DNA from 3 places in the Mesorhizobium calcicola genome. Region 1 is predicted to be linked to each of the others. Evidence: riboswitches for the same ligand, from Rfam matches in the RefSeq annotation. Region 1 holds a riboswitch; each other region holds the start of a gene.

Region 1 (5,827 bases):
CCGGCTCATTGCTGTGGCCCCGTCCTTGCGGGTTGCTTGCCGACGGCCCGTTCCCAGGGCATGGCAAGACGCTGCAGCAGCACCGTCAGTCCAAACAGGATGAGGGTCAGCGCTGCGCTGACGCCGACGGCGGCCAGCACCAGGTCGGGGCGGAAATTGTTCTTGGCGTTGAGCATGTAGATGCCCAACCCCTTCGCCACACCGGCATATTCGGCGAAGATGGCGCCAACCACGGCATAGGTGATGGAGATCCTCAGGCCAGCGAAGAAATAGGGCAGCGCCGAGGGCAGCCGCGCCAGGAGGAAGACGCGCCAGCGCCCTGCCCCCATGGCACGCAGCATCCGGCCGATCTCGGCCTCCGTCGCCTCGTAGCCCTGCACCAGTGCCACCAGCATTGGAAAGAAGGTGACCAGCGCCACCAGCATGATCTTGGGCACCAGTCCGAAGCCGAACCACAGCACCACCAATGGCGCGACCGCCACCAGCGGCAAGGTCTGGCTGACAATGAAGACGGGAAACAGCGCACGCCGCAGCGGCTGGAAGAAGTCGACCAGCATCGACAGCGCAAAGGCCGCGCTGAGCGAAAAGGCAAAGCCGATCAGCGTGGCGCGGATGGTGGGAATGGCGTTGTCGACCAGCGCCTCGCGATTGAGCATCGCTTGCGCGAACACGCGCGACGGCGCCGGCGTGTCGTCGGCTTGATGCCGGAATAGGTCCCACGCCAGCAGGAGCAACCCGACCGAGATCGCGGCTGGTGCTGCCTTGACAAGAAGGCTCGCGATCGGGCGCGAAGCGACTGAGGATGAGGCCCCGGACATAACCTTTGACGGGGTCGCGCGCAGAGCGCGGCTGGCTCAGACGGCCGACGGGCTGTTGGCCGAGACCGTGACGTCGAGGGTTACGTGGCCGGCGCCGGGCCCGAAACGGCAGAAGGCTTCGTCGAGCGCCGAAAAGATCGCGCCGGCATCAGCGCGCAATTTCGTGCAGAAATGCTTGGAGCGCTCATAGACGCCGGACTGCTTGAGAAAATCGATGCAGCCGTAGATCTCGTCCATGTGGTCTTCGGTGCCCATCACATAGAGCGAGAACTGCGCTGCCGCCGGCTGACCGGCCAAAGCTGCGCCGCGCACCGCCGCGATTGCCGCGTCCTTGCGCGGACCGAGTGGCCTGACAGGCCCGCCAAGCGCATCGGAGCGGCAGATCGGATGATCCGGCTCGCCCGGGCAGCCACGCGAGATGGTGGCCGACAGCACGCAATGCTTGCCACCGCGTGCCGCCGCCACGAACAGGTCCCGCATCGCCGGAAACAGCACTTCGGGCGGCCCGACCAGCAGAGTCGAGATGTCGTCGGTCTCGATCCTGAGCCGATCGCGGTAGGGATCGAGCGCGCCCAGCGCGCCAAGGATGACGCCGACGAAACAGTCGGCCATGGGATATAGGGAAATCTGTGCGCCTGAAAACATCGCCCGCCTCGCTCCGCTGGTATTACCCAGATCAGCTTCTAGGGTCTGTGGGCTTGCCGCCCCCGTCTCAGCCCCGACCGTACGGAGCACCCCTGTGATGCGCGGGTTAGAGCACCATTCGAGCGGAAAGCCGTTTTTCGGCGCGCTGCGCTAAAAGCATTGCGCCAGGCCTGCGAAACCGGGCCGTTGGAACGACAAACTCTCAACCATCTGGCAGCGTCGGGCGACCGGTATGCGCATGGCACAGGAAATCGACGAAGGCGCGCACGGCCGGCGGCGTATGACGCTGCTTCTGGTAGCAGAGGAACCAACCGGGAAAGGTCGGACACCAATCATCCAGCAGCGACACCAGCCTGCCGGCATCGATCAGCGGCCGCACGAGGTCTTCCGCCCAAAAGGCGATGCCGACGCCCTGCACGGCCGCCGCAATGGCCATGTCGCGGCTGGAGACGACAAGCGGGCCGTTGACCGCGACCGAGAACCATTGGCCATCCCTGGCGAATTCCCATGCGTAGAGGCCGACACTGCCCGGCCGGCGCCAATTGATACAGCGGTGCTGGAGCAGATCCGCGGGTGCCGACGGCGATCCGTGACGGGCGAGGTAGTCCGGCGAGGCCACGGCGAGCTGTCGCTGTGTGCCGCCAAGCGTCACGGCAACCATGTCGGCTTCGAGGAATTCGCCAAGCCTGGCGCTGACATCAAAGCCGGCCTCAACAATGTCGATGGCGGCATCGTCGATCATCACGTCGAGCACGATGTCCGGCCATGCTTCATAAAAACGGCCAAGCACCGGCTCCAGGTAGGTGGCGGCGGCAACGCTGGGCATATGGACGCGCAAGACGCCGGCCGGTGTGTCGCGCAAGGCGGTCGCATCGCCGACCGCCGCCTCCATCTCGGCCATGGCTGGCGTGAAGCGCGCGTGCAGGCGTGCGCCGGCTTCCGTCAAAGAGAGGCTGCGGGTCGTGCGGTTGAGCAGGCGCAGGCCAAGCCGCGCTTCGAGCTGGCGGATCGTCTGGCTGAGCGTGGACGCCGAAATCCGCAGATCTTCAGCGGCACGGGCGAAACTGCCATGCGCGACAACAGCGGCAAAGGCCTTCAGCTCCGCATAGTCACTGCCGCGCATTATGCCGTGTTCTCCAATGAATATCGTGTCATTCTATGGTATTTTCCGAAAACCGTCTGCTGCCTAGCTTGAGAATATGTCTCAAACGGCGCCGTCATCGGCATCGAGCGTATCTGAATCTCTCTCTGAGCAGGAGCCACGAACATGCGGAAACTCAACGGAAAAATCGCCCTGGTGACCGGCGCCTCCTCGGGCATTGGCGCGGCAACCGCGCTGGCATTGGCGGCGCAAGGCGCGATTGTCGCCATCGCGGCGCGGCGTCGGCAGCGGCTCGACGATCTGGCCAGACGCATCCGCGACGCCGGCGGCGAGGCGCTCGCGATCGAGGCCGACATCACCAACGAAGCGCAGGCAACCGCCATGGTCCGGCGCGTGCTGGACGACTATGGCCGGGTGGACATGCTGTTCAATGTCGCTGGTGTCGGCGTCGCTGCCCCCTTCCAGAACACCACCACCGGCGAATACCGGGAAATGGTCGACATCAACATCCTGGCTTTGCTCTACACGATCAACGCAGCGCTGCCGGCGATGAAACGGCAGGGATCGGGACACATCGTCATCGTTTCGTCCGGAACCGGCCGCTACATCCACCCATCGGTGGTCTACTCCGGCACCAAGCATGCGGCCAGCGCTATGGCGGAATCGCTGCGCCGAGAAATCGGCAAGGACGGCATCCGCGTAACCGTGATCGAGCCGGGCGCGGTCAGGACTGAGTTCACCGCCAACATGCGCGACGATGTCCGGCTGGCGGTCGAGCAAAGGCTGGGTGACATGGAGCAGCTGGAGAGCGAGGATATCGCCGCCGCCATGCTCTACGCGGTCTCGCAGCCACCAAGGGTCAATGTCAACATCCTGACGCTCTATCCGACGCAGCAGGCCTGAAAACTCCCGCGGCTCATTCCCCGCCGCGATCGGTTGCTCCGTGGCGTGTGATGGGTGGCGCCAGTCCGACAGTATGGAGGAAAGCCAGACACGAAGTTCGACGGTTATAAGGTTTTCGCAATTTTCTTATAACTCCCTTGAAATTCGAGGCAAAGGCGCGCAGTTATAAGAGAACCGCGAATTTCTTATAACCTGAAGGCATTGGTCGAACGCAGGATGAAACCGATCGACATCGCTTATCGCACCTTGTTCGCTGAACTGGTGCAACGAAGCCTGGACGCCTCGTTCCAAACCGACTTCTCGACCGCGGGCAATTTCGTGCGGGTTCCTGTAAAAGGCCGCGACTACTGGTATTTTGAGGAAACCAGGCCGAAGACAACAAGACGATATGTCGGCCCGGCCGACGATCCCGAGATCGCAAACCGCGTCGCCGCCTTCAGGGAAATCAAGAGCGACCTGAAGGCTCGTCGCAAGCTCGTGTCGACGCTTGTACGCGAGGCTGGGCTGATGGAGCCGGAAAAATTCACCGGTGATATCGTTGAAGCCCTTGGCAAGGCCGGGTTTTTCCGCCTGCGGGGTGTATTGGTCGGCACCGTCGCGTTCCAGACCTACGCCGGATATCTGGGCGTAAGGCTACCGGGGGTAGCGCTGCAGACAGGCGATGCCGACTTTGCTCAATTTCACTCCGTTTCCGTCGAAGTGAACGACAGTCTGCCGCCGATCATGGATGTGCTGCGCGCCGTCGATCCTTCGTTTCGCGAAATTCCGCACCGAACGGATGTCAGTCGCACAACGCAGTTCGAAAACGCTTCCCGGTACAAGGTCGAATTCCTGACGCCAAACCGGGGCAGTGACGAATACGCTGACCACGCGAGCGCGATGCCGTCATTGGGCGGTGCATCGGCGCAGCCTTTGCGATTCCTGGATTTTCTGATCCGCGAACCCGTAAGAACCGTCCTGTTGCATCGATCCGGAGTCCCGGTGCTGGTCCCCTCACCCGAGCGATATGCTGTCCACAAACTGATTGTCGCCTCCCTTCGCCAAAAGAATGCAAACGGCGCCGCAAAGCGGGAAAAGGATGTTCTTCAGGCAAGCTTGCTTGTCGAAGCAATGGCAACTGCCCGCCGGCAAGATGACCTCGCCGTGGTGTTTGCTGAAGCATGGAATCGTGGCGCCAACTGGCGCAATGCAATCCAACACGGTCTTCGTTTGCTCGATCCCGATAGGCAAGACACGGTCGAGACAATCGTTCGAGGGGCACTTTCGGACATCGGTGAAAAGCTCGGCGGCTTCACCGACACGACAACGCGCACAGACTGAAAGGCGTTTGGGATACGATGACGCCGCTCGACGACCGGGTCGAGCGGCGATACCTGCCGGAACCGGGCTGTGAACCCTACGAAACGGCCTTCTCGCGAACCGGCAGCTTCCAGCCCGGCCTGACGAAGTGGCAGGTGTAGCCGTTGGGGTATTTCTCCAGATAGTCCTGGTGCTCAGGCTCGGCTTCCCAGAAATCGCCGACCGGCGCGACTTCGGTCACGACTTTGCCTGGCCACAGACCCGAGGCATCGACATCGGCGATGGTGTCTTCGGCGATGCGCTTCTGTTCGTCGGTGGTGTAGTAGATCGCCGAGCGATAGCTCATCCCGACATCGTTGCCCTGCCGGTTGCGGGTCGTCGGATCATGGATCTGGAAAAAGCGCTCCAGCAGCGCGCGATAGCCGATGATGGCCGGATCGAAATTGATCTCGATGGCTTCGGCATGGGTGCCATGGTTGCGGTACGTTGCGTTGGGCACGTCGCCGCCACTGTAGCCGACACGCGTGGAGATGACGCCGGGATAGCGCCTTATCAAATCCTGCATGCCCCAGAAACAGCCGCCGGCAAGGACTGCGCGTTCGGTCGAAGTCGCCATTTCACGTCTCCTCAAAAGCAATTCAGGAAAGTAGCGGTTTTCCGTCTGGAATTGCGCAAAAACAAGTTGGATCCACTCATAAATGGGCATTGTCTCTTGCTTCGTCCAGCGGATCGGCCGACCTTGGTTCAGTTGCTCGTTTGGGCGAGGCTGTCGATCGCACTCGGCAACTGCGGCGCGCCGGGCGGAACGGCGGCAAAACTGATCGCCACGGGCGGCGCCTTGAGCGACCAGTCGAAAAGAACTGTCTTGACCGGGATATTGCCCAGCCACGCCTGCAGATACGGTGGCACGTTTCGCCCAGGCCAGACCAGGAGTATGCCGTGGTCGCGCAGCCGCTCCTTGGTGATCCAGGGGGCGTACTGCATGTTCAGGTCGGTGAAGATCGACGGCTTGTCATAGGCATTGAGGCCCGCCAGCGGCGCAATAAGGCCATCGCCGCCG
Region 2 (5,827 bases), on a different contig from region 1:
CGGCCGAGCTTGTGCTGCTCGCGCTCTTCCTCCTCCAGCACGAGGTCGCGCCATTCCTCGAAATGGCCAAAGCCCTTGTCCAGCCTGCGGGTCTGGCCACGATCGAGCCAGATGGTGGCGCGCGAGACGCGTTCGAGGAAGCGGCGGTCGTGCGAGATAACGACGAGCGCCGAGGAGGTGCGGCTAAGCTCCTCTTCCAGCCATTCGATGACAGAGAGATCGAGATGGTTGGTTGGCTCATCAAGAAGCAGGATGTCGGGCTCCGGCGCCATGACGCGGGCGAGGGCGGCGCGCCTGGCCTCGCCCCCGGAAAGATCGTTCGGCCGCTCCTCGCCCGACAGGCCGAGATGCTCCATGAGATAGCTGGCGCGGTATGGATCGTCGGCAGGGCCAAGCCCCGCCTCGACATAGGCGCGGACCGTCGCAAAACCCTCCATGTCGGGCATCTGCGGCAAATAGCGGACGGTCGCCGAAGGCTGGCGGAACACCTCGCCGTCCTGTGGCTCGATCAGGCCGGCGGCGATCTTCAGCAGCGTCGACTTGCCCGATCCGTTGCGGCCGACCAGCGCGATCTTGTCACCGGCCGACGCCGTCAAGGCGGCGCCATCGAGCAGCGGCGTGCCACCGAAGGTCAGTTTTATCCCGTCGATATTGAGAAGGGGCGGGGCCATGTCAGCTTTCAGGGAGTGGATAAGGGTGGGCGAGCAGCAATGCGCGGCCATGGCCGAGCATGATTTCGAGGCGACCCTTGACCTCGTTGGATATGGTCAATGACGAGCCGAACGCCACCTTGACGCGGTCGAGCGGCCATTTGGCGCCGGTGACGGTGAGGCCGGAAAGATCGGAAAAGCCGAGCACCGAAAACAGCGTGCCGTCGGCATAGTCGAACCCGGCTTTCCCGTGCAGCAGCGGGACGCCTTCCTGCGCGCCGCTGCTCAGAAGCACCGTTGCTCCGGCCTCGGCCAGCCGCAGGGCGAGCGCCAGATGCAGGAAGGCGTGGTCGGCGCGCTTGCCGCCGAAGGCGCCCGCGAGCACCAGGCTGGTCGCACCGCGCTCCAGCGCGGCAGCGATGGCCAATTCGCCATCGGTCTGGTCCTTTTCCGTCGGGAAGGTCCGGCGCGGCACCGCGGCGAGGTCATCCGGCAGGTTGGCCGGCACTGAATCGAAATCACCCACCCACAGTTCCGGGACAAGGCCCAGCATGCGCGCATGGCCGATCCCGGCATCGGCGGCGATCACGCGCGAGCCTTCGACCTGGCGGTCGAGCCGTGGCGTGCGGATGAGATCGCCGCCAAGCAGGATGGTGAATGTGCACATATCGTGTGGCCCTTACCAGCCCGGCACGGGAAACGGAAGGCCGGCAAACTGCCACTTGCGCGGTTGATCGGCCGGGCCTATGTGTCGAAACGCTCTAACGGGGTGCCGGACGCGATCTTCGCGGACCGGCTGAGAGGCAAACTCGCCAACCCGCTGAACCTGATCCGGTTTGTACCGGCGGAGGGATTAGACGTTTCGGACAGTCCGACGCCTCAATTCCTTTCAATTCGAACGAAGGAGGCGCCGATGCGCACGCTGCTCTACTCTCTTGTCTCAGCAATGGCCGTGGTCCTGTCCGGGCCGGCCTTGGCCAAGGACAAGCTCACCATCTACACCTATGAGAGCTTCACCGCCGACTGGGGTCCGGGTCCCGTGGTGAAGAAGGAATTCGAGGCCGAATGCGGCTGCGATGTCGACTTCGTCTCGGTCGCCGATGGCGTCGCGCTGCTCAACCGCGTCAAGCTGGAAGGGGCTTCGACCAAAGCCGACATCGTGCTCGGCCTCGACACCAATCTGACCGCCGACGCCAAGGCCACCGGCCTGTTTGCGCCGCATGGCGCGGTGTCCGATGTCAATGTGCCGGGCGGCTGGAGCGACGACGTTTTCGTGCCTTTCGACTATGGCTATTTCGCCGTCGTCTACGACACCGAAAAGCTGAAGAGCCCGCCCAAGAGCCTAAAGGACTTGGTCGAAGGCAGCCCCGACGACAAGATCGTCATCCAGGATCCGCGCACCTCGACTCCGGGCCTCGGCCTGCTGTTGTGGGTGAAGTCGGTCTATGGCGACAAGGCGCCGGAGGCCTGGGCCAAGCTCAAGGCGAGGGTGCTGACGGTGACGCCGGGCTGGAGCGAGGCCTATGGCCTGTTCACCAAGGGCGAGGCGCCGATGGTGCTGTCCTACACGACGTCGCCGGCCTACCACATGGTCGCCGAGAACACCGACCGCTACAAGGCGGCCTCGTTCGAGGAGGGCGAGTATCTGCAGATCGAGGTCGCCGGCATCACCACGACAGGGGCCAAGAATCCGCTGGCCGAAAAGTTCATGGCCTTCATGACCGGGCCAAAATTCCAGGATGCCATTCCCGAGACCAACTGGATGTTCCCATCCGGCAAGACCGACAAGCCGCTCAATCCGGCCTTCGACAAACTGGTCAAGCCGACCAAGACCTTGCTGTTCAGCCCCGAGGACGTTGCCGCCAATCGCAAGGCCTGGGTCGATGAATGGCTGGCGGTGATGAGCAAGTAGGATTCAAGCTTCGCCAGATGTTCGCGCCAAGTCACCCCCCTCTGGCCTGCCGGCCATCTCCCCCGCAAGGAGGGAGATCGATAGCTCTGTCGCCTTGCTCATTCCTGCCATTTTGGAAATTGGCCTGGGCGGCGAAGCGCGCGATCTCCCCCCGTGCGGGGGAGATGTCCGGTAGGACAGAGGGGGGTGGGCGGGAGCTCGACCTTAGCCAAGCATTTCAATCAATTGGCACCCACCACAGAGTTGGGTAGCGCGACATGCCCGCGCGCCATCCAGCCGATCCCCGCATCACCTCCGGCATCATTGCTCTCGCCGCAATCGCGCTGCTGATCGGCGGCGCGTTTGCTGGCTTGCTCGTCGAAGGCGCTCACGATTTCTCCGGCGCCTGGGCAGCCTTCGATCCTTATCTGCTTCGCGTTGTCCGCTTCACACTCTGGCAGGCGGCGCTGTCGACGCTGCTTTCGGTCGGGCCGGCGCTGCTCGTGGCGCGCGCGCTGTCGCGGCATCCACGCTTCTTTGGCCGCGCCTTCATCTTGCAGCTGTTCGCCGTGCCGTTGGCGCTGCCGGCCATCATCGCGGCACTCGGCATTCTCGCCCTCTACGGCCGTGCCGGCTATTTCGCCGGCGCGTTCACGGTGATCGGCGGTGGGAGCTGGCCGGGCATCTATGGCCTGTCGGGCATCCTCGTCGCCCATGTCTTCTTCAACCTGCCGCTCGGCGTGCGGCTGTTCCTGGAGGCGCTGCAGACCATTCCCGCCGATCAGTGGCGGCTCGCCAGCCAGCTCGGCATGGGGGCACAACCGGCGTTCCGGCTGATCGAGTGGCCGACGCTGCGCGCGGCGTTGCCGGGTGTAGCCGGGCTTGTCTTCATGCTCTGCATTACCTCGTTCACGATTGTGCTGACGCTTGGCGGCGGGCCGGCCGCGACGACGCTCGAAGTCGGCATCTACCAGGCGCTGCGCTTCGATTTCGATCCCGCGCGCGCGGTGACGCTGACGCTGCTGCAGATCGCCTTGACCTTTGTCGTGGTGCTGGCGCTGACGCGGCTTGGCGTCAACGTGGTCGGCGACACCAATCTGCCGGTTGCGCCGCGCCGCTATCTCTCAATCAGCGGGGTCGAGACCTGGCTGAACGTCGTGCTCATCGCGCTCGCGCTGCTGTTCGTTGCCGGACCGATGGTGGCCACTGTGATGGCCGGGCTTGGCGCCGATCTCGGCCGGCTGGCCGGCGAGGCCGCCGTGCGGCAGGCGACACTGACCAGTGCCGTGCTCGCCTTCCTGTCGGCGCTGCTTTCAGTGATGCTGTCGCTGGCGCTGACCATGGCGCGCCGGGGGCTGGAGCTGAACCGCCGCTCCGGCGCGAGGACAATACTCGAGCATGCCGCCGATACCGGCGCCGGTTTTGTCCTCGTCGTGCCGCCGATCGTCGTCGGCGCCGGCTGGTTCCTGTTGCTGCGCCGTGTCGGGGATGTCTTTGCCATCGCCCCGGTCATGGTCGTCACCGTCAACGCGGTGATGGCGATGCCGTTCGCGCTGCGCGCTGTCCGTCCCGCCTATGATGCGGCCAGCGAGCGTCACGAACGGCTCTGTGCGCAGCTCGGCATTGCGGGCTGGAACCGGTTGATGCTGGTCGACTGGCCGTCGCTACGGCGGCCGCTCGCCACCGCCTTTGCCTTCGCCATGGCGTTGTCGCTCGGCGACCTCGGCGTCATCGCGCTGTTCGGCAGTGATTCCGTGCAGACATTGCCGTACCTTCTGTTGGCGCGCATGGGCAGCTACCGCACGCAGGACGCCGCCGGCCTGGCGCTGCTGCTCGGCCTCGTCTGTCTCGCGTTGATCTTAGCGGCGCACTGGCTGGGAAGGGAGAAGAACCGGGATGCCTGACGGAGCGGCCAGCAGGTCTGGAAAGGGCGCTCCGGTACGGCTGGACCGGGTGTCGTTCAGCTATGGCGAGGCGCCGCTTGTTTTCGATGTCGATTTCGCCGCGTCGAAAATCACCGCTATCATGGGGCCGAGCGGTTCGGGCAAGTCGACGCTGCTCAACCTGGTGGCGGGGTTCGAGACGCCGCGGTCGGGCCGTGTGCTGATCGGCGGGGTCGATGTCAGCGCTGAGCCGCCTTCGACGCGGCCGGTGTCGATGGTGTTCCAGGAAAACAATCTCTTCGCCCATCTTTGCGTCGAGCAGAATGTCGGGCTCGGCCGTTCGCCATCCTTGCGGCTGACCGAAGCGGACCGCGCCGCGATCGCCGAGGCGCTTGCGCGCACCGGCCTGGGCGGCAAGGAAAAGCGCCTGCCGCGCGAGCTCTCCGGCGGCGAACGCCAGCGCGTCGCACTGGCCCGGGTTCTGGTGCGCGATCGGCCGGTGCTCCTGCTCGACGAACCCTTCGCCTCGCTCGGCCCGGCGCTGCGCGACGACATGCTGGATCTGGTCGCCACAGTGCACGCCGAACGCGGCATGACGGTGCTGTTCGTCACCCACCAGCCGGAGGATGCCCGCCGCATTGGCCAAGACATGGTGTTTCTGGACAATGGATTGGTCACGGCAACCGGCAAGGCGGACGATTTCTTCACCGGGGCTGGTCCGGAAGCGTTCCGGCGCTATATCGGCGGTGCGGGCGATGTCGTATCACGAGATATTGCCCGGAAGCGGACATAATTTACGGTCAAACCGGCTCCAGGCGATGTGGCGCTTGCTTGCCATGACCGGAGGAGTGTGGCTAGGTCCGCCTTATTGGTCCGGCACAGGCCGTGATTTGCCTGCAGCATCCGCCGCCTGCCCCGAGGGGCGCGCGACGGATGCTGCAGCAGTTTGAGATAGCGCATGATATTTTCCGAAGATCGCCCCCGATTTTCGTGGTCATGCGCCGGAACCCGAAAGGAAGCCGTTCTGGCGATCGGCGTTGAGAGGCTACGAATGAATCCGCTGGCGCGCTTTCTCGCGCTGGCCGGCCTTGCCGTGGCGTTGGCGAGTTGCCAGATGTTCACGCCTCCCGAGGTTCAGGAATCCGGCTTCCAGCCTTCCGACAAGCCGATCACGGTCGACAACGTCGCCGCCAACAGCAAGCTCGCCGAACTCGCCAAGGCGCAGCATCCGCGCATCCTGGCCACCTATGGCGGCGAATATTCCGATCCCAAGCTCGAGCGCATGGTCGCCAAGGTGGTCGGCAACCTGACCGTCGTGTCGGCCAACCCGACGCAGACCTACCGCATCACCATTCTGAATTCGCCCAATGTCAACGCCTTCGCGCTGCCGGGCGGCTATCTCT
Region 3 (5,827 bases), on a different contig from region 1:
CCTTGGCACGCCAGTTTGTGAGCGCACATTTGTGGTCCTCAACCCATCGACCGGCGAATTGCTGGCAGAGCTTCCCGACATGGGAGTCGAGGAAACACGCGCTGCGATTGACAAAGCGTACATGGCGCAGCCTGGGTGGGCGGCGCTGACCGCTCGAGAGCGCAGCGACATCCTCTGGCGCTGGCATCAACTGATCGTCGACCACACCGACGACCTCGGCGCGATTCTGACCGCCGAGATGGGCAAGCCACTGGCTGAGGCCAAGTCTGAGATATCGCATGCGGCGGCGTACCTGCAATGGTATGCCGAAGAGGCCAATCGCATCTATGGCGAGACGATCTCCGCCCCGTCGACCGACCGCCGCATGCTGGTGATCAAGCAGCCGATCGGCGTCGTCGGCACGATCACACCCTGGAATTTCCCTGCTTCCATGGTGGCGCGCAAGATCTCGCCGGCTCTGGCCGCCGGCTGCACGATCGTGCTCAAGCCGGCCGAACAGACACCGCTCGTGGCGGGCGCAATGTTCGCGCTCGCCCATCAGGCTGGCTTTCCCGAAGGCGTCGTCAATCTGGTCTATGCGTCCGAAGGTGATGCGGTTGGCCGTGAACTCTGCGGCAACCCCAAGGTCCGCAAGATCAGCTTCACCGGTTCAACCGAGGTCGGGCGGCTGCTGATGCGCCAATGCTCGGATCAGATCAAGAAGGTCAGCCTCGAGCTGGGAGGAAACGCGCCTTTCATCGTCTTCGACGATGCCGATGTCGATGCCGCGGTCGACGGTGCGATCCAGGCGAAATTCCGCAATGCCGGCCAGACCTGTGTTTCCGCAAATCGCCTTTATGTCCAATCGGGCGTTCACGATGAATTCGTCGACAAATTCGTGAAGCGGGTTCGCCAACTTCAGGTTGGTGACGGTTTCGATCCCGCGGTTGCCATCGGGCCGCTGATTGATCAGCATGCTCTGGCCAAGATCGAATCCCATATCGCCGACGCCGTCGAAAAAGGCGGTATTGTTCGATGCGGTGGCAAGCGTATCGGCACGAGGGGCACGTTTTTTCAACCAACCGTCCTCACCGGTATTTCCAGCGAGATGACAGTCGCGCAAGAAGAAACATTCGGACCGTTGGCTGCAATCATCAACTTCGACGACGCCGATCAGGTCGTACACGAGGCCAATGACACGATCTACGGCCTCGCCGCCTATTTTTATGCCTCCAACCTGAAGCGTGTCTGGCGCGTGGCCGAGGCCCTGGAATATGGCATGGTGGGTATCAACACCGGGCGCATGTCCTCCGAAGCCGCGCCCTTTGGCGGCGTGAAGCAGTCCGGCATAGGGCGCGAGGGTTCCCGCCATGGGCTCGAGGACTATCTTGAGATGAAGTACCTCTGCATGGGCGGAATCTGAAGCAGGGCACGATTTTGTTCGCGCTTTTCCTCGCTCAAGTTGTGACGAGGGTGCAAGCATCAACGCTGGCGGTATGATGATTGAGGCTCGGACGGCGGTCAGGCATCAGCCCCCCACTTGCCCGTGTGTCGCCTCTAACTCCCCTGCCTGCGAGCTCACTGCGCTTTCGCGTGCGACATAGCCAGCCGTCCAAAAGGGAAACGACGGACACTTCGCTTCAATCTTGCCAGCCGTCCCTCAAGGCCACTTTTCCGACGGGGGACAAGCCGGCCGGCCGGGCAGATAAACGGAACCCCGCTTCCGGCGGTTTGAACAGAGTGCTGCCAATGGATCGGCTGGTTGACTCGCTGCCGAGCAGGTGATCGGCGGCGTATATGCGGTGGCAAACAGCATGGTCCGCGATGGCGGTCTGCTTTTCACTTTCGCTTTCGCGCGATCTCCCCGTCAGCGCCTGAGGGAATTGGTGGATAGCGCTGACGACACGCCGACACGTCTGGCGGGGCCTTTTACGCCGGTCCGGTTCGATGCTCTGGCACATCATCGGACCGGGCGCCTCCGCTATTCGTCGATCTCGACGCACAGGGCCAATACACCTTCTCGATTCTTGACGAGTCGCAGAAGGCTTTGGCCATTCCTGCCCTGGTCTCCCGCGCGTGACTTGGCCCCGATCCACGAGCTTTCCATCCGCGCCCGCCGACTCCAGCGTGTCCGAAGGCGCTTGACAAAGCGGCGCCGTCCCGTTCAATTCGAGGCATTCACCAGGGGAGTCCCGGCAAGGGGCTGAGATACTGCTGGCTTTCGCGGCGCAGTGACCCGTTGAACCTGATCCAGTTCATACTGGCGTAGGGACGGTGCAAGCGCTTTGCGGGAGTTTATGCCCGAAGACCTGTCTCGAGCAGGTTGACCAAAGCGTCTTTTCATCCTTCCGGCACAGAACTGGGTCTCCAATGCAATTGAGCAAAGGAGCCTCAAATGAATGCCTTGACCCCAGCGGTTTCGACGGGACCGCTACCTGCCTCACGAAAAATCCACAAATCCGGCCTCCTCCATCCACAGATCAGGGTGCCGATGCGCGCGATCGACGTCCACCCGACAGCCGGCGAGCCGCCGGTGACGGTTTACGATCCGTCCGGCCCCTATACCGACCCCGCGGTCGAAACGAGCATCGAAAAAGGTCTTGCCCGAAGCAGGCACGCGTGGATCGCAGCGCGGGGCGATGTCGAAGCCTATGACGGTCGCCATGTCAGGCCGGAAGACAACGGATTTGCGGTGGGCGAGCGCCTGACGCCGGAATTCCCCGTTCGCAACCGCCCGCTCAGGGGCAAGGCCGGCAAGGCGGTGACGCAGCTTGCTTATGCCCGCGCCGGTATCATCACGCCCGAAATGGAATTCGTCGCCATCCGCGAAAATCTCGGCCGTGAGATTTTGCGCGACAAGCTGTCGCGAGACGGTGAAAGCTTCGGCGCGGACATTCCCGATTTTGTAACACCGGAATTCGTGCGCGACGAGGTGGCGCGGGGGCGCGCGATCATTCCCGCCAACATCAACCATCCCGAAAGCGAGCCGATGATTATCGGCCGCAATTTCCTGGTCAAGATCAATGCCAATATCGGCAATTCCGCCGTCACCTCCTCAATGGCCGAAGAGGTCGAAAAAATGGTCTGGGCGATCCGCTGGGGCGCCGACACGGTGATGGATCTGTCGACCGGCCGCAACATCCACAATATTCGCGACTGGATCGTGCGTAATTCGCCGGTGCCGATCGGCACGGTGCCGCTCTATCAGGCGCTTGAGAAGGTCGGCGGCATCGCCGAGGACCTGACCTGGGAGGTCTATCGCGACACGCTGATCGAGCAGGCCGAGCAGGGCGTCGACTATTTCACCATCCATGCCGGTGTGCGGCTGCATTACATTCCGCTCACGGTCGAGCGGGTTACCGGTATTGTCAGCCGAGGCGGCTCGATCATGGCGAAATGGTGCCTGCACCATCACCGGGAAAGCTTCCTCTACGAGCATTTCGCGGAAATCTGCGACATCTGCCGGGCCTACGATGTGTCCTTCTCGCTCGGCGACGGCCTTCGTCCGGGATCCATCGCCGACGCCAATGACGCGGCGCAGTTCGCCGAGCTGGAAACACTCGGCGAACTGACGAAGATCGCCTGGGCCAAGGACTGCCAGGTGATGATCGAAGGGCCTGGCCATGTCCCCATGCACAAGATCAAGCAGAACATGGACAAGCAGCTCGCGATCTGCGGCGAAGCGCCATTTTACACACTCGGGCCGCTGACGACTGACATTGCGCCAGGCTACGACCACATAACTTCCGGCATCGGCGCGGCCATGATCGGCTGGTTCGGCACGGCCATGCTCTGTTATGTGACGCCCAAGGAGCATCTCGGGCTGCCTGACCGCAACGACGTCAAGATTGGGGTGATCACCTACAAGATAGCAGCGCACGCCGCTGACCTCGCCAAGGGCCATCCGGCGGCGAAAGTCAGGGATGATGCCCTTTCCCGCGCGCGCTTCGAGTTCCGCTGGGAAGACCAGTTCAATCTGTCGCTCGACCCCGAAACGGCGCGCTCCTTCCACGACCAGACCTTGCCAAAGGAGGCGCACAAGGTGGCGCATTTCTGCTCGATGTGCGGGCCGAAATTCTGCTCGATGCGCATTTCCCACGACATCCGCGCCGAGGCCCAGAAAGAGGGCATGGCGGCGATGGCGGCGAAATACCGCGAAGGTGGGGATCTCTATGTGCCAGCGGACGAGACCGGTGCGCCCCTCATGCCCCAGGTGCCTGCGCGATCATGAAGGTGCTTGTCCAAGGGGCCGGCGTCGCCGGCCTCACCGCCGCCTTCGAGCTCGCCACACGCGGCGCGGCGGTGACCGTTGCCGAGATTGGGCATTGCCTTGGCGGCAATGCGTCGTGGTTCGCCGGCGGTATGCTGGCGCCCTGGTGCGAGCGTGAAAGCGCGGAGCAGCCCGTGTTGGATCTCGGACGCGATGCCGCCGACTGGTGGGATGTGGCAACGCCCGACGAGGTGACACGGGCTGGAACGCTGGTCGTGGCCTCGCCGCGCGATGCGGGCGAGCTCGAGCGGTTCGCCAGCCGCACGTCCGGCCATCGGCGTGTTGACGAAGACGAAATCGCGCAGCTGGAGCCGGACCTCGCCGGCCGCTTCCGCCGCGGACTGCTTTTCCCCGACGAAGCGCATCTCGACCCACGCCAGGCGATGACGGTGCTGCATGAGAGGCTCGCGGCGATGGGCGTCGAATTCCTCTTCGGCACGGACGCCAGGCAGGTTTCCGGGTTCGATCGCCGGATCGACTGCACGGGAATGGCGGCGGCCGACCACCGGTTGCGCGGCGTGCGCGGCGAGATGCTGATCCTGCACACGCCTGACATCTCGCTGTCGCGCCCGGTCCGGCTGCTTCATCCGCGCTTTCCGCTCTACGTGGTGCCGCGCGCCGATCACCATTTCATGATCGGCGCAACGATGATCGAAAGCCAATCCGGGGAACCAGTCACAGTCCGTTCGATGATGGAACTGATGGGCGCTGCCTGCACGCTCCATCCGGCCTTCGGCGAGGCTGGCATCGTTGAGACCGGCGTCGGCATTCGCCCTGCCTTTTCCGACAATCTGCCGCGTGTCGAGGCCCGTGGGAGCACGGTCGCGATCAATGGACTCTATCGCCATGGCTTTCTCCTCGCGCCGGCCATGGCGCGGCAGGCGGCCGAACTCGTCTTCACTCACGAACCCATGGAGCTTGCCTGATGAAACTGACCGTTAACGGCGAAGCGCTTGAGACCGCCGTCACAACGCTGGCGGCGCTGCTTGCCGCGCTCGACTATGAAGGCGATTGGCTGGCGACGGCCGTCAACAGCGACCTCGTGCACAGAGCCAGGCGGGCGGAGTTTCAGTTGAGCGACGGCGACCGGATCGAAATCCTCTCGCCCATGCAAGGAGGCTAGACCATGTTCGATCTTCTTGGAACGAACCTTCCTTCCCGGCTGCTGCTCGGCACGGCTCAATATCCTTCTCCTGCCATCCTTGCCGATGCGGTCAAGGCCTCGGGCACGTCGGTGGTAACCGTCTCTTTGCGCCGTGAGTTGGCGGGCGGCAGGGCCGGCCAGAAATTCTGGTCGCTGATCCGCTCGCTCGGCACAAGAATCCTGCCCAACACTGCCGGCTGCCACTCCGCCAAGGAAGCGGTCACGACCGCGAAAATGGCGCGCGAAGTCTTCGGTACGAGCTGGATCAAACTCGAAGTCATTGGCAACCACGACACGCTGCAACCGGATGTGTTCGGCCTGGTCGAAGCCGCCCGCATCCTGTGCGACGACGGGTTTGCGGTATTCCCCTACACCACCGACGATCTTGTTGTGGCCGAGCGGCTGCTGGAGGCGGGCTGCAACGTCTTGATGCC

What was found. Region 1 has a riboswitch for thiamine pyrophosphate ahead of ACFSQT_RS36835 (YkoF family thiamine/hydroxymethylpyrimidine-binding protein). Riboswitches for the same ligand answer to the same signal wherever they lie in the genome.
Region 2: it holds a riboswitch for thiamine pyrophosphate, as region 1 does, so the genes downstream of both, thiB (thiamine ABC transporter substrate binding subunit) here and ACFSQT_RS36835 (YkoF family thiamine/hydroxymethylpyrimidine-binding protein) in region 1, are expected to answer to the same signal.
Region 3: it holds a riboswitch for thiamine pyrophosphate, as region 1 does, so the genes downstream of both, thiC (phosphomethylpyrimidine synthase ThiC) here and ACFSQT_RS36835 (YkoF family thiamine/hydroxymethylpyrimidine-binding protein) in region 1, are expected to answer to the same signal.

Annotation. Positions count from the first base shown of each region.
Region 1 is NZ_JBHUGY010000076.1:2,139-7,965, reverse strand. It holds partial or broken gene ACFSQT_RS36845 (ABC transporter ATP-binding protein) at 1-9, opposite strand, end outside; gene ACFSQT_RS36840 (ABC transporter permease) at 6-818, opposite strand; gene ACFSQT_RS36835 (YkoF family thiamine/hydroxymethylpyrimidine-binding protein) at 855-1,463, opposite strand; TPP riboswitch at 1,454-1,567, opposite strand; gene ACFSQT_RS36830 (LysR family transcriptional regulator) at 1,666-2,586, opposite strand; gene ACFSQT_RS36825 (SDR family oxidoreductase) at 2,731-3,468, shown strand; gene ACFSQT_RS36820 (nucleotidyltransferase family protein) at 3,685-4,788, shown strand; gene msrA (peptide-methionine (S)-S-oxide reductase MsrA) at 4,865-5,383, opposite strand; gene ACFSQT_RS36810 (glycosyltransferase family 39 protein) at 5,512-5,827, opposite strand, start outside.
Region 2 is NZ_JBHUGY010000038.1:132,233-138,059, forward strand. It holds gene ACFSQT_RS25810 (ABC-F family ATP-binding cassette domain-containing protein) at 1-671, opposite strand, end outside; gene ACFSQT_RS25815 (thiamine diphosphokinase) at 673-1,317, opposite strand; TPP riboswitch at 1,406-1,520, shown strand; gene thiB (thiamine ABC transporter substrate binding subunit) at 1,564-2,562, shown strand; gene thiP (thiamine/thiamine pyrophosphate ABC transporter permease) at 2,820-4,445, shown strand; gene thiQ (thiamine ABC transporter ATP-binding protein) at 4,438-5,217, shown strand; gene ACFSQT_RS25835 (M48 family metalloprotease) at 5,476-5,827, shown strand, end outside.
Region 3 is NZ_JBHUGY010000027.1:70,121-75,947, forward strand. It holds gene ACFSQT_RS17145 (NAD-dependent succinate-semialdehyde dehydrogenase) at 1-1,402, shown strand, start outside; TPP riboswitch at 2,153-2,269, shown strand; gene thiC (phosphomethylpyrimidine synthase ThiC) at 2,375-4,210, shown strand; gene thiO (glycine oxidase ThiO) at 4,207-5,175, shown strand; gene thiS (sulfur carrier protein ThiS) at 5,175-5,372, shown strand; gene ACFSQT_RS17165 (thiazole synthase) at 5,376-5,827, shown strand, end outside.